DNA from 4 places in the Peribacillus sp. NPDC097264 genome. Region 2 is predicted to be linked to each of the others. Evidence: riboswitches for the same ligand, from Rfam matches in the RefSeq annotation. Region 2 holds a riboswitch; each other region holds the start of a gene.
The links. A riboswitch is a leader RNA that binds a small molecule or an ion and turns the genes downstream of it on or off. The one in region 2 is predicted to bind S-adenosylmethionine.
Positions count from the first base shown of each region.

Region 1 (3,127 bases), on a different contig from region 2:
ATTGGCAGTTGCAAGCGGCATGGCCGCTATATCCCTTTCCATCCTTAATATCGCTGGTATGGGGGATGAAATCGTTTCTGCTTCAACACTGTACGGCGGGACCTATAATTTATTTGAAAATACACTCCCTAAATACGGAATCAAAGTGAAATTCGTCTCACCTGATGATCCGGAAAATTTCAAACGGGCAATCACTCCACGAACGAAGGCCATATTTGCCGAAACAATCGGCAACCCAAGCTTAAGGGTTCTTGATATCGAAAAAGTGGCGGAAATAGCCCACGAAGCAGGGATACCTCTTATCATCGATAACACTTTCGCAACGCCGTATCTGTGCCGACCAATAGACTTTGGGGCGGATATTGTCATCCATTCAGCTACAAAGTGGCTATTGGGTAACGGTACGACATTAGGGGGAGTCATCATCGACGGTGGTAAATTCGATTGGAATTCGCCTAATTATCCAGGCTTTACGGAACCTGACCCTAGTTATCATGGACTTGTCTATTCCGAAGCGGTAGGGCCTGCTGCCTTTATCACGAAAGCGCGTGTGCAATTGCTTCGGGATTTGGGACCGACGTTAAGTGCTCAAAGTGCATTCCAGTTCACGCTTGGCCTGGAAACGCTCCATGTCAGGATGAAGGAACACCTGTTGAATACGAGGACAGTCATTCAATACTTGGAGAACCATCCGGCAGTCTCATGGGTTTCTTATCCGGGTAACGATGATCATCCCGATAAAGCCCTTGTGGATAAATATTTGCCTAAGGGAGCCGGATCTGTGGTGACGTTTGGAATTAAGGGTGGACGTGAAGCAGGTTCCACACTCATCAATTCGGTAGAGTTATGGTCGCATGTCGCCAATGTCGGGGATGCTAAAAGCCTAATCATCCACCCAGCAAGTACAACTCACCAGCAATTGAATGATGCAGGACTGGTCAAGGCCGGTGTCAGCGCCGACCAGGTTCGCCTTTCAATCGGTATTGAAAATGTAGACGATTTACTTGAAGATCTAGAGCAAGCGATTGAAAAAGCGACGAATATCGTGTCAGTGAATTCTCAAAGAGTTTAATGGAGAAACAGGTACACCCTAGGATTTTACATTGCACTCCTTTTTTATCTGTGTTAAAATTTCAGACATAGTAAAGTGAATGTTAAGACAAAAAAGAATAGTCCATATATAGCTCTTATCAAGAGAGGTGGAGGGATGTGCCCGTTGAAACCCGGCAACCGACAAGGATTTTCCTTGGAAAGGTGCCAATTCACACAAAGCGTAGAGGCTTTGGGAGATGAGAGGAAGGCCTGCTTTTCCCTGCCTTTCTGCTCATGCAGAAGGGCTTTTTCTATTTTCTTTGAATCATAGAGGATAGATTCATCAGGAGGCCATAAAAATAAATCGACTAAATTCATAGGCTTAATTGGATAAAGAGGTGAGCATACATGATTACATTGTCAAACGTCAGTAAACTTTTTCGAACAGGAAAAGGAAATAGCGAAACGATTCATGCCGTGAATAGTGTGAATTTAGAAATAAATAAAGGCGAGATTTTCGGAGTCATCGGATACAGTGGGGCTGGCAAGAGTACGCTCATACGTATGCTGAATGGGTTGGAACGGCCTACTGAGGGCTCCGTGAACGTTGCGGGAAATGAAGTTTCAACAATTAAAGGGTCTAAGCTTCGTAAAGCCCGTCAAGAGATTAGCATGATTTTTCAGCATTTTAATCTCTTGTGGTCAAGGACCGTTCAAGAAAATATATCCTTTCCTCTGGAAATTGCGGGCATCTCCAAGCAAGAACGCATCAAGCGCGTCAATGAACTCATTAAGTTAGTTGGATTGGAAGGAAGAGAAAAAGCGTATCCATCGCAGCTAAGTGGTGGACAGAAGCAAAGGGTGGGAATAGCGAGGGCTCTTGCCAATAACCCGAAAGTGCTTTTGTGTGATGAGGCCACGTCCGCTCTAGATCCCCAGACAACCGATTCCATCCTGGAATTGCTTGTGGATATAAATCAACGCCTTGGTTTAACCATTGTCTTGATTACACATGAGATGCATGTCATTCGGAAGATTTGCAATCGAGTGGCTGTGATGGAAAGTGGACGGGTAGTCGAACAGGGAGCTGTCCTGGAAGTATTCAGAAACCCTAAAGAACAGATGACTAAGCGTTTTGTTCAGCAGGTGACAGAACCAGAAGAGACAAAAGAAACGATGGAGCATTTGTTTGAACGGTATCCAGCAGGAAAAGTGATTCAACTGACATTCGTGGGGGATCATGCAGAAAGCCCGTTGATCACAAAATTGGTACGTAATTTTGAGTTGGATGTGAACATTGTCCAGGGGAAAATATCACAAACGAGAAGCGGCTCATATGGAACATTGTTCATCCACCTTGATGGCAGTGAAGATGAAATGCTCCGCGCAATCGAATTCATAAAAGCACAGCAGGTAGGCGTGGAGGTGATTACTCATGCTTGAAGAATTATTGCCGAATGTAGATTGGGAAGACATCATAGAAGCGACGAAAGAAACGCTGTATATGACAAGTATTTCAGTTGTAGCGACCTTTTTTATAGGGATACTATTGGGGTTGCTTCTGTTTTTAACAGGCAAGGGGAATATGTGGGAGAATCGGGGCGTTAACGGTGTGTTAAGTGCTTTCGTTAATATTTTCCGTTCGATTCCATTCCTTATCTTGATTGTATTATTAATTCCGTTCACCAAATTACTTGTCGGTAGCATGATTGGTGAGAATGCGGCATTACCAGCACTCATTATCGGTGCAGCACCATTTTATGCGCGGATGGTCGAAATCGGCCTTCGTGAGATTGATAAAGGCGTGATTGAAGCGGCTAAATCAATGGGAGCCAAAACCAGCACCATCATTTATAAGGTCCTCCTTCCAGAATCGATGCCGGCCCTTATATCAGGCATCACGGTAACATCGATTGCATTGGTTGGATACACGGCAATGGCAGGTGTCATCGGGGCTGGTGGATTGGGTAACTTAGCCTATCTGGACGGTTATCAACGGAATCACAACGACGTTACCCTGGTAGCGACGATTGTCATATTAATTATTGTCTTCATCATACAGATTATCGGTGATGTGATTACTTCTAAATTGGAT
Region 1 covers NZ_JBNNSR010000001.1:158,535-161,661, reverse strand. The annotation lists gene ACQKL0_RS00840 (O-acetylhomoserine aminocarboxypropyltransferase/cysteine synthase family protein) at 1-1,072, shown strand, start outside; SAM riboswitch class I at 1,185-1,296, shown strand; gene ACQKL0_RS00835 (methionine ABC transporter ATP-binding protein) at 1,441-2,475, shown strand; gene ACQKL0_RS00830 (methionine ABC transporter permease) at 2,468-3,127, shown strand, end outside.
Region 1: it holds a riboswitch for S-adenosylmethionine, as region 2 does, so the genes downstream of both, ACQKL0_RS00835 (methionine ABC transporter ATP-binding protein) here and ACQKL0_RS19955 (sugar ABC transporter substrate-binding protein) in region 2, are expected to answer to the same signal.

Region 2 (3,127 bases):
GCTTCCTGTGCCGACTTTGGCGACCGGATATCCTGTACCTGGCCATTTAGAAAAATGTCGCCGGTATAATGGACATGAGCTCCTGATAAGACTTTCATTAGCGTCGATTTCCCTGCTCCATTTGCGCCGACCAATGCATGTGCTGTTCCCGACTGTACTGAAAAATCAACTTCACTAAGCGCTTTTACACCTGGAAACTCAATCGATATTTGTTTCATTTCTAGTTGAATGCCCATGTCCAATCCCTCCCATTAAACAGACACTCTCTTCAACTTGAAAGAGAGTGTCTACTGATTCTGATCGTTACTTCTTATAATGTTCTTTCAATACTTTCATCCAGTCTTCTTCAAATTCCGTTGATACTCCCCAGCCTTGAACAATGCCGGATAGATTGGTCATATTGACAGCGTCCTTCGATGATTGAAGCTGTTTTTGAGATATCAATGATGCTTCTAAATCATAGGTTTGCGGCGTTTCTTCCCCCGCTAGTTTTTTCGCTAGCAGTCTCATATTCACTGCACCAATCAACTTCGGATCAACCGCTGCGGTATACGACCATGAGCTTCCTTTTGTTTGAATCTCCTGAAGGTCGGCATTGGACACGTCAATACCATAGATTTTCACTTCATCGCGCCCCGCTTCTTTTATCGCACGAGCTGCTCCGATAGCGAATGCATCCCAGGTTGCGAAAATTGCGTCTATTTTACCTTTTGGATACTTGTTCAACATCGCCGATACCGCGTTTTGCGTCTGGACAGAAGTATCTGAAGATGCCACTCCGAATCTTTCAATTTCATGAATGCCAGGATTTTCTTTCAGCTTTTCTTGATACACGGCATTTCTTCTCACCATAGGAGGGAAACCATCTACCCAAAGGTATGCAATGTTCGCTTCGCCTTTTTGCTCTTCAATCAATTTGTCAAAAGCAAGAGTTGCCAATGCTTCGTCATCTTGTGAGGTTACTGTTACCCCATCAATTTTCGTTAAATCGCCGATGGAATCGAATGTGACTACGCTTTTCCCTGCATCAACCAACTTTTGTACGTCATTCACTGTCGCTGCATCATCACCATGGGAAATGATATAGCCATCATAGTCTTCCTCCAGAGCCTGAGCGATGGCGTCATGGAATTTAGCCGTATCGCCATTGGCCGTAAAAGTATCTACTTGGAAGCCAAGTGCTTCTCCTTCTTCTTGCGCCCCTGCTAAGTATTGGGCCGTGTGATCATCTCCGCCAATTTTACGAATGACTTTAATTTTAGCTCCCTCGCCTTTCGCAAATCGTTCTGGAACATTTTCAAAAGATACCTTTTCCTCTTTTTTCGCTTCCCCTGTACTTTGTCCCGAAGAACACCCCGTCAAAAGCAACGCCGAAGCGATGACGGAAACGAAAGCTCCTTTTAAAATTGATTTTCCCATTTTAATTCCCCCTATTTTTTACATTATTCTTATCTGTTAGCTCGGCATAAACACAAAATAAAAACCTCTCTAAAATAGAGAGGTTTAATCAGCTGGTTTGCAGACTTATCCCTCTCTTATCTGTCAAAACATTTCTGTTTTGCAGGATTTAGCACCAATTCCTAATTGGAACGGTTGCTGGGCATCGTAGGGCCAGTCCCTCCGCCACTCTTGATAAGAGAATATAATGTGTTACGTTTCGTTATGGTAAGTACCACTTTATAGGGATATAGTCATTAAGTCAATAGTTTTTAGAATATTTTAAATGTTTTATTTTCCTTGCAGTTTCGCCAGGCGTCTTTTCTCGATTTTTTCAAGGCGTTCGAATTGGCGCAGTTTCACTTCGAACAGGGTAATCGGATCACGGTAGACTTCAGGATTTTGTCTCATATGTTCCAATGTAGCCTGCTGTTCTTTGATTTCGGCTTTCGTCTGTTCGATATTTTTTTCAAGGATGGCAAATGGACTGCGGTAGAACAGGGATATGTCACGTTCCAAGGATTTTTCGAACAATCCAAACTGAGTAAGGAATCTGTCACTGATCATATCGGCAACATCCTGGAAGTCTTCATTTTCCAAGAACTTCTTATATCGATTGTACATATTCGCTTTATTTTGCGGAATCGCACCAAATAGCTTCCCGGCTCCCTTAAGAATCAACTGAGATGGGGTCCTTCTTAGTAATATGTTTACATTTTCTATCCGGATGCTGCTTGTCATCCGGTCCGCATCACGGCGCCAGTCATCCAAGACCCGGAAGTCCCCGGCCAGTACAATACGTTCTTCTTTGTATAGCTCATTGAAGCCTGCGCTCATCTCATCCATGAACTGTTGGCTTTGCGTGAATTCTAACTCAGATGTAGCAATCCAGTCTTGAAGCGAGCGGAAATACTGCGGCATGATTTTATCGGATATAAATGCCTGGATCCGATCGTTCATTTCCTGATTCAACTGTATATGCACTTGGCTAAAGTCACTATTCTCAGATAATGTTTTAGAGCAATCACGCAGTAATTCAGGAATTCGTGTGGAAAGCTGTTTTTTCACTTCTTCTTTTAATAAGCGATAAGATCTTGTAATGTTTTCGGTTTTTTCTTTTTCCAAATCAGTCAACTGATTCGTAGCGCCATTCAACTTCACTTCCATCTGTTCATTCCAAGAAATCGAATGCTCGCATTTCCGTTCATTCGCTGCCCGTTTTTCTAATAGATAGGATAAAGTTTTACGCGTGAAGGCAAGGAGCTTCTCCGCCCTCATTTCCTTCCAATTGCTATCTTGATAGTTTGCGTGAAGGAAGACAGCTAGATCCTGCAGTTGCTGTTTGCTGTCATAAAGCTTGGAGAAAGCAAATACCTTCGCGTTCGGGAAATAAGCATTCACCTTATCCCATGTTTCATCTTCCATCCTGACTGCCACTTGATCACTATAGATGGTATCCATTTTATTCAGCAAGAAATGAATAGGAAGTTTAGGGGCCATTTGTTGCATTTCCAATAGCAAATCACGTTCACTGCCCGTGAAAGGTGCCCGTGCATCCAGAACGAACATCACTCCATCGCTCTCCAGTAAGTAATTTTGGAAGTCAGGGTCTACGCTTTTCTCTCCATTAAATCCTGGAGTATCCAGTAGACGCAGGCGATTATTTCTCAAATAATCACTGATGAGTGTC
Region 2 covers NZ_JBNNSR010000021.1:6,067-9,193, forward strand. The annotation lists gene ACQKL0_RS19950 (sugar ABC transporter ATP-binding protein) at 1-236, opposite strand, end outside; gene ACQKL0_RS19955 (sugar ABC transporter substrate-binding protein) at 304-1,419, opposite strand; SAM riboswitch class I at 1,533-1,639, opposite strand; gene ACQKL0_RS19960 (GTP-binding protein) at 1,729-3,127, opposite strand, start outside.

Region 3 (3,127 bases), on a different contig from region 2:
TCAGGTAATTTAATCCCCGGTATTTCATTATGGATGAATTCGGCATTCCTCGTACTGGTAAGGGGCATTATCCCCATGAAAATCGGTGTTTCCAAATGTTTTGTCGCCTGATAGACTTCTTCTATTTGTTCTACTGAATAAACTGGCTGTGTCAAAAACGAATGAGCACCGCAAGCGATTTTCTTTTCCATTCTCTGAACAGCCTTATCGAGATATTTCACATTTGGATTAAAAGCTGCGGAAATCTTGAAATTAGCCCGTTTCCCTAGACTTTGTCCGGAATAGGAGTAGCCCTCATTGAATTGCTTAACCAGACTTATCAAATCGAATGAAGATAAATCATAGACAGACGTTGCCCCCGGGAAATCACCAATCTTAGAAGGATCACCAGTGATAACTAAAACTTCATCCAGCCCGACTGTATGCAACCCCATTAAATGGGATTGCAATCCAATAAGATTTCGGTCCCTGCACGTAATATGGACCATCGGATTCACCCCTAATTCAGCCTTTAATAAATTGGCTAAGGTCGAATTCGATATCCTTGGTGAAGCAAGTGAATTATCAGCTAAAGTAATGGAATCCACCCCAGCTTTTTTCAAGGCTTCAGCTCCTGCCATAAACGTTTCGATTCCTAACTTTTTCGGTGGATCAAGCTCAACTAGGATCGTTCTATCCGTTTTTGCCTTTTCATGAAGAGCTAATTCTTGTTTTTGGTTATTCACTTCAATAATTTCTATATGTCGAGCTTTCGTAATTTTTTCCTTGACTGGCGCTAAAGTGCCAATCATTTCGTTCACAGCTTGTATATGTAGTGGTGTCGTACCACAGCAACCCCCTATAATGGTTGCTCCTTGTTTTCGTAATTCGAGTGCACTTGAACCGAAATATTCTGGTTCCGCTTTATAGACCAGTCTCCCATCCACATAATCTGGAAGACTTGCATTAGGATAGATGGCAATCGACGCCTGCATAGGCAATTTCACTTCTTCCAGTGCCCTTATCATATGATGGGGGCCCAGACGACAATTCACCCCAACCACATCTGCACCTAGGTACTCTAGCTTTTGAAAAGCTTCATTCAAATGAAATCCATTTTGAAGATTTCCAAGTTCATGCATCGATACATTTGCAATAATCGGCAGGTCCGTTTCCTTTTTAGCAATTTGAAGTACCGTTTCAAGCTCTTCAAAATCATAGAATGTTTCAAGAAGAATTCCATCGGGATCTTCCAGAAGCAAACTGTATAATTGTTCTCGAAAACCCCGTTTTATTTCTTCTATACTTAAATCCGATTTACGTATACTACGCTGGGCCCCAATTGTACCAAAAACATAAGCCTTCCCTTTCGCTACTTGTTTAGCAATGCTGACTCCTTGGCGATTGATCCGACTGACTTCTTCCTCCAGCCCATACCGTTTCAATTTATTGAAATTGGCACCATATGTATTGGTTTGCAGAATATCTGCACCCGCTTCTAAATAGGCCCTATGTATAGACTCAATTTTATCAGTATTGGTGCAATTTATTTCCTCATAACATTGATCGATTCCATAGGAGTACAACAACGTACCCATCGCGCCGTCTCCAACTAGCATTCTTTCCTTCAATTCACTACGAAAATCCAATTAGTACACCCTCTCTTAAAAACACTATGGTTTTTGTCAGTTTCTATGAGTGTGAGAGTAAAGAAAAAAAACCTTCTCAAAGAAGAAGGCTTTTTTCGAAACATTCTCCTCATCTATCAAGCTCTGCTTGCTGGATTTAGCACCTTTGCCTAGGCTGGTTGCTGAGGTTTCATCGGGCCAGTCCCTTCACCTCTCTCGATAAGATTTATTAAGTTTAATTTTCTAAACATTTCAAAATTTATTTATATTTAATTTACATGAATCATCTGATAATTTCAAGAGTATATTTATCATTTTTTCATTTTCTTCAGACTTTTTAACGATACATCCTTTTAGAAAGCAAGGCTCCCCATTCTTCCGACAAGGATTCAATGGAAAGCAAGGACATTGCCCCCTCCTCCCCATCACGCTTATGAAGGATGACATCCGTTGCATAAAGTACCGTAACCTTATCTTGAAGCCGATCCAATAACACGATATCATCTTGTTGGCCAATTACCCCTTCTTGTATAACCCTAGCAAAATAGCCAGTTAGATTAGTGTCCATCACCAATTTCAAAAACTCTGGCTCTTTGTTAAAGTGGGAGATGGTCGAGCAAGGAATACGCCCCTGTGTAATCTGAATAACGGTCCCGCCAATGCTATAGATATCGCCTATAAACGTTTGACGTTCAGTCATTCCAGCAATCGTCAAATTCTCCCCAAATGCAGGGATGGAAAGCTGCTTATTGAATGTTCGATTCCATAAATCATAATGCTCAAAGGGATAAAAACATAGTGCACGGTCAGGCCCTCCATGGAACTTTCTGTTACCCACTCCATCCCTATCAATCCCTGATTTTGTTACGGTGATATAGTCGATGGCCTTCTTATCCATTGCCGTTTTGATCTTTACCCCCGAAAGCTCCTCCTCTTTTGGCATCCCAATTTGAAGAGACATGATTTTACGATTTTCCATTGGACATCTTCCATTTCTTTTAAATTTCCAGATTGCAATAAAGAAACATTCTTTATATTCAATCTATTCAATTATTTGATTATACCAAAAAAAAAGCAATAACCTCTTTACTAGGTATAAAATTCGATGTGAAAAGAGAATGATATAAAAATAATCCCTTTGTTTTAGTAATTTAGTTGCTATTTCCAAATTAATTATGATAGAATATGAACACAATATATAGTCGAAAAAGACAATCCGTCGCCTATATGTTGATTCACGATTAATTTCCTCATTGTCGCTCTTTAGGGGGCGAATTTTTTTGTCTCCTTTTAAAAAGGGTGGAAAACTGTAGATCCTTACTAATTATTTATACCTAACAAGTAACTACCAAATTGAACAGGAGATCTTCTTTTAATGAAAATTTATAGGTGCGATCATTACTTTCCTCACAGTACACCACTTTTTTGATAATTTTGGTGATTTTCTTATGCCTTCATTTTCCCCTTAGCTTCTATTTTTTCGCCCCTTATATTCCAGGTATCGTAACAGCCATGCCGAT
Region 3 covers NZ_JBNNSR010000011.1:86,276-89,402, forward strand. The annotation lists gene ACQKL0_RS17285 (bifunctional homocysteine S-methyltransferase/methylenetetrahydrofolate reductase) at 1-1,628, opposite strand, end outside; SAM riboswitch class I at 1,735-1,833, opposite strand; gene ACQKL0_RS17290 (MOSC domain-containing protein) at 1,945-2,586, opposite strand; gene ACQKL0_RS17295 (phosphatase PAP2 family protein) at 3,073-3,127, opposite strand, start outside.
Region 3: it holds a riboswitch for S-adenosylmethionine, as region 2 does, so the genes downstream of both, ACQKL0_RS17285 (bifunctional homocysteine S-methyltransferase/methylenetetrahydrofolate reductase) here and ACQKL0_RS19955 (sugar ABC transporter substrate-binding protein) in region 2, are expected to answer to the same signal.

Region 4 (3,127 bases), on a different contig from region 2:
CTTTTTCTGAAGCGACCAATCACCCGCAACTGCAAGCGCGTGGCATGATAGTCGAAGTGCCCGATGGAGAAGGAAACATGCAGAGGCAGATGGCTTGTCCCATCAAAACATCGGTCTTCACTCCAGAGTATAAACATGTTGGGATGAAGCCGGGACAAAGTAATGATGAGGTCTTTGGCACTCTTGAATTGGAGCGATAGCAACGGATGGACCGGCAGATGATCTGCCGGTTTTTTGTGGGTTAAAGGGGGAGTCCCTTAAGACATGTGAATATTTACTAGTTATAACGTATCCACACCGGGTAAGAGAGTATCATCCTTCGAATAAGGACTTGTCTGTATACACCAAGCTCAAATAAGGAGGATGATTGGCATGTTCGGTTTGTCTGATATCACTAAATTTCTCTTTTCCTTTTTTCTGATTTTACCGGTTGTCACGCTCATTCATTTAGGTGGGCATCTATTCTTTGTCACGCTATTTGGCGGTACGGAGAAAAAAATCAAGATCGGATGTGGAGAAAAGGTTTTCTCCTTTTGCAATATAGAAGTGAGAAAATACTACTTTTGGAATGGGCATTGTGAGTTCAAGGGATTAAAATATGATAATAAGTTCACGAATAGTTTGATTTACTTAGGGGGAGCCCTCTTTAACCTAATTAGCATGTTGTTGATATATAGTTTGGTTTATCAGGGAATCTTGGAGAAGTCGGTCCTCTGGTACCAATTCATATATTTCTCTTTCTATATTATGTTCTTTTCCTTATTTCCGATGTATTTTTCCGATGGGTCGCCAAGTGATGGAAAGGCCGCAGAATTGACATTGAAGAACCAGCTCGATGATAAGGTGACAGATGATGTAGTGGGGAAGAAAGAGGATGAGGACGATCGATGTTGTTGAATAAAGGGACGAGCATAGGCTCGTCCCTTTTTGTTCTTATCCCCATACTTCTTTGGCGACATCCACAACGAATTTTAACTTTTCCCATTGCTGCTCTTCCGTTAGCTTGTTGCCAAGATGTGTGGAAGCGAATCCGCATTGAGGGCTTAAGCACAAGTGTTCATGTGGCACGAATTGTGCCGCTTCTTTAATACGTGATTTAACGGTTTCTTTATCTTCAAGTTCGCCATTCTTCGAAGTAACCACGCCAAGAACGACTTGTGCGCCGTCATTTGGAATGTGTTCTAATGGTTTAAAATCCCCTGAACGATGATCATCGTATTCCAAGAAAAATCCATCTACATTTTCCTTGGCCAATAGAGTTGGGGCGATACGGGCATAGCTGCCTTCAAAAGCCCAAGTCGATTGGTAATTTCCACGACAAAGGTGAGTCGTGACAACCAAATCCTCTGGTTTTCCCTCCAACGTCCCATTAATCACGCGCAATGCTAAATCGATTAATTGTTCCCTTGTATATTTCCCCTCTTTGAACTGGAAGTCCGGAGCGGAAAGCCTGGCTATGTATACATCATCTAATTGTAAATAACGTACACCGGCATCGTAAAAGGCTTGTAAAGCATCTTGGTAGGCTTTGATAATATCTTTTGCATAGTCTTCGATGTCAGGATAGATTTCTTCATTATGGACACCTACCGCAAATAATTGATTGGGACTAGGGATGGTTTGTTTCGCCACAGCCCGTCCGTCCACGATTTCATTAAACTCAATAAAGTCTTTAATAAAGGGGTGATCTGGGTTGAAAGAAATTTTTCCTGTATTCCGAACGTTATAACGTTCTGTTTCAATTCCATCAAAGGTGAGACCTTTTTCCGTGACATACCCTTCGATTCCATTTAAATGTTCCAAGAAGTCAAAGTGCCACCAGGTGCGTCTGAATTCCCCATCAGTCACTGCCTCTAAACCGATTTCTATTTGCTTATCGACGATACGCTTGATTTCCTTCGTTTCAACGTCGCGTAATTGTTCTGCGGTAATGATTCCTTCTTTCCGTTGCTTTCTTGCCAGATGTATACTTTCTGGTCTTAATAGACTTCCTACGTGGTCGGCTTTGAATGGAGCTTTCGTTAAAGTGATAGACATGGTAGATTCCTACTTTCCTTATTAAAATATAAAAACCTCTTCTTTAAAAAAGAAGAGGTATAATCAGCAATGCTTATATTCTCTTCTTATCTTCAAGTTGAACACTTCTGGAATTAGCACAGTACAGTAAAGTCTGTTGCTGAGGTATCAAAGGGCCAGTCCCTCCACCTCTCTGGATAAGAAAATGAACTATTCAATTAATTACGACTATACAGGTAGTATTAGTAAAGGTCAATAGAAAACAGATAATTTAGAATATAAGCGTTATTAGAAAGTAGTTTCTCTTAGTTTAAATACTTTTATACACTTTCGCGGTGAAGTATTAAAAAAATCCTTTGACTATTGTCAGAATATTTCTTATAATTGTGTACATTACAGCGAGATAGGGGATTATTCAGATGAGAGATTTTTTTAATAAATTATTAACGGGGATGAGCATAGGGATTGTCGTTTCATTAATTCCGAATGCTTTGTTAGGGGAAATACTTAAACTATTGATTCCACATTTTCCCGTGTTACAGCATATATTCGATATCACCGTTTTCGTGATGAGCTTGTTACCTGTCATGATTGGGGTGATGGTCGGGATTTCGTTCAAGCTACCATCCATTCAAACGGCCAGTATCGGGATCGCGGCCATGGTCGGAAGTGGTGCCATCCAGAAAACGGCTGACGGTTTATTTGCCCTTAATGGGATTGGCGTTGTAATCAATACCGGAATTACCGCGGCATTGACCGTATTGTTCCTGCAACTAATTGGCGACAGATTAAAGGCGTATGCGATTCTTTTGATGCCGACTTTAAGTATCTTGGTACCAGGAATGATTGGATACTTCATTCTGCCATACGTAAAATCCGCTACGGGACTATTAGGAGTCGGCATCGCTAACGTGACGTCCTTGCAGCCCATTTTGATGGGAGCCATTATTTCCGTTATCTTCTGTCTCATTATCTTATCTCCCATTTCAACGGTTGGGGTGGCGACGGTCATTATGCTCTCAGGTATAGGATCGGGTGCGGCCAACCTAGGAATCGTGGCAGCTGGTGTGGGCCTAGCCATTGCAAGCTACAAAGCGAATTCATTAGGGAC
Region 4 covers NZ_JBNNSR010000001.1:13,744-16,870, reverse strand. The annotation lists gene ACQKL0_RS00095 (CaiB/BaiF CoA transferase family protein) at 1-200, shown strand, start outside; gene ACQKL0_RS00090 (hypothetical protein) at 373-897, shown strand; gene ACQKL0_RS00085 (5-methyltetrahydropteroyltriglutamate--homocysteine S-methyltransferase) at 934-2,037, opposite strand; SAM riboswitch class I at 2,121-2,220, opposite strand; gene ACQKL0_RS00080 (PTS transporter subunit IIC) at 2,436-3,127, shown strand, end outside.
Region 4: it holds a riboswitch for S-adenosylmethionine, as region 2 does, so the genes downstream of both, ACQKL0_RS00085 (5-methyltetrahydropteroyltriglutamate--homocysteine S-methyltransferase) here and ACQKL0_RS19955 (sugar ABC transporter substrate-binding protein) in region 2, are expected to answer to the same signal.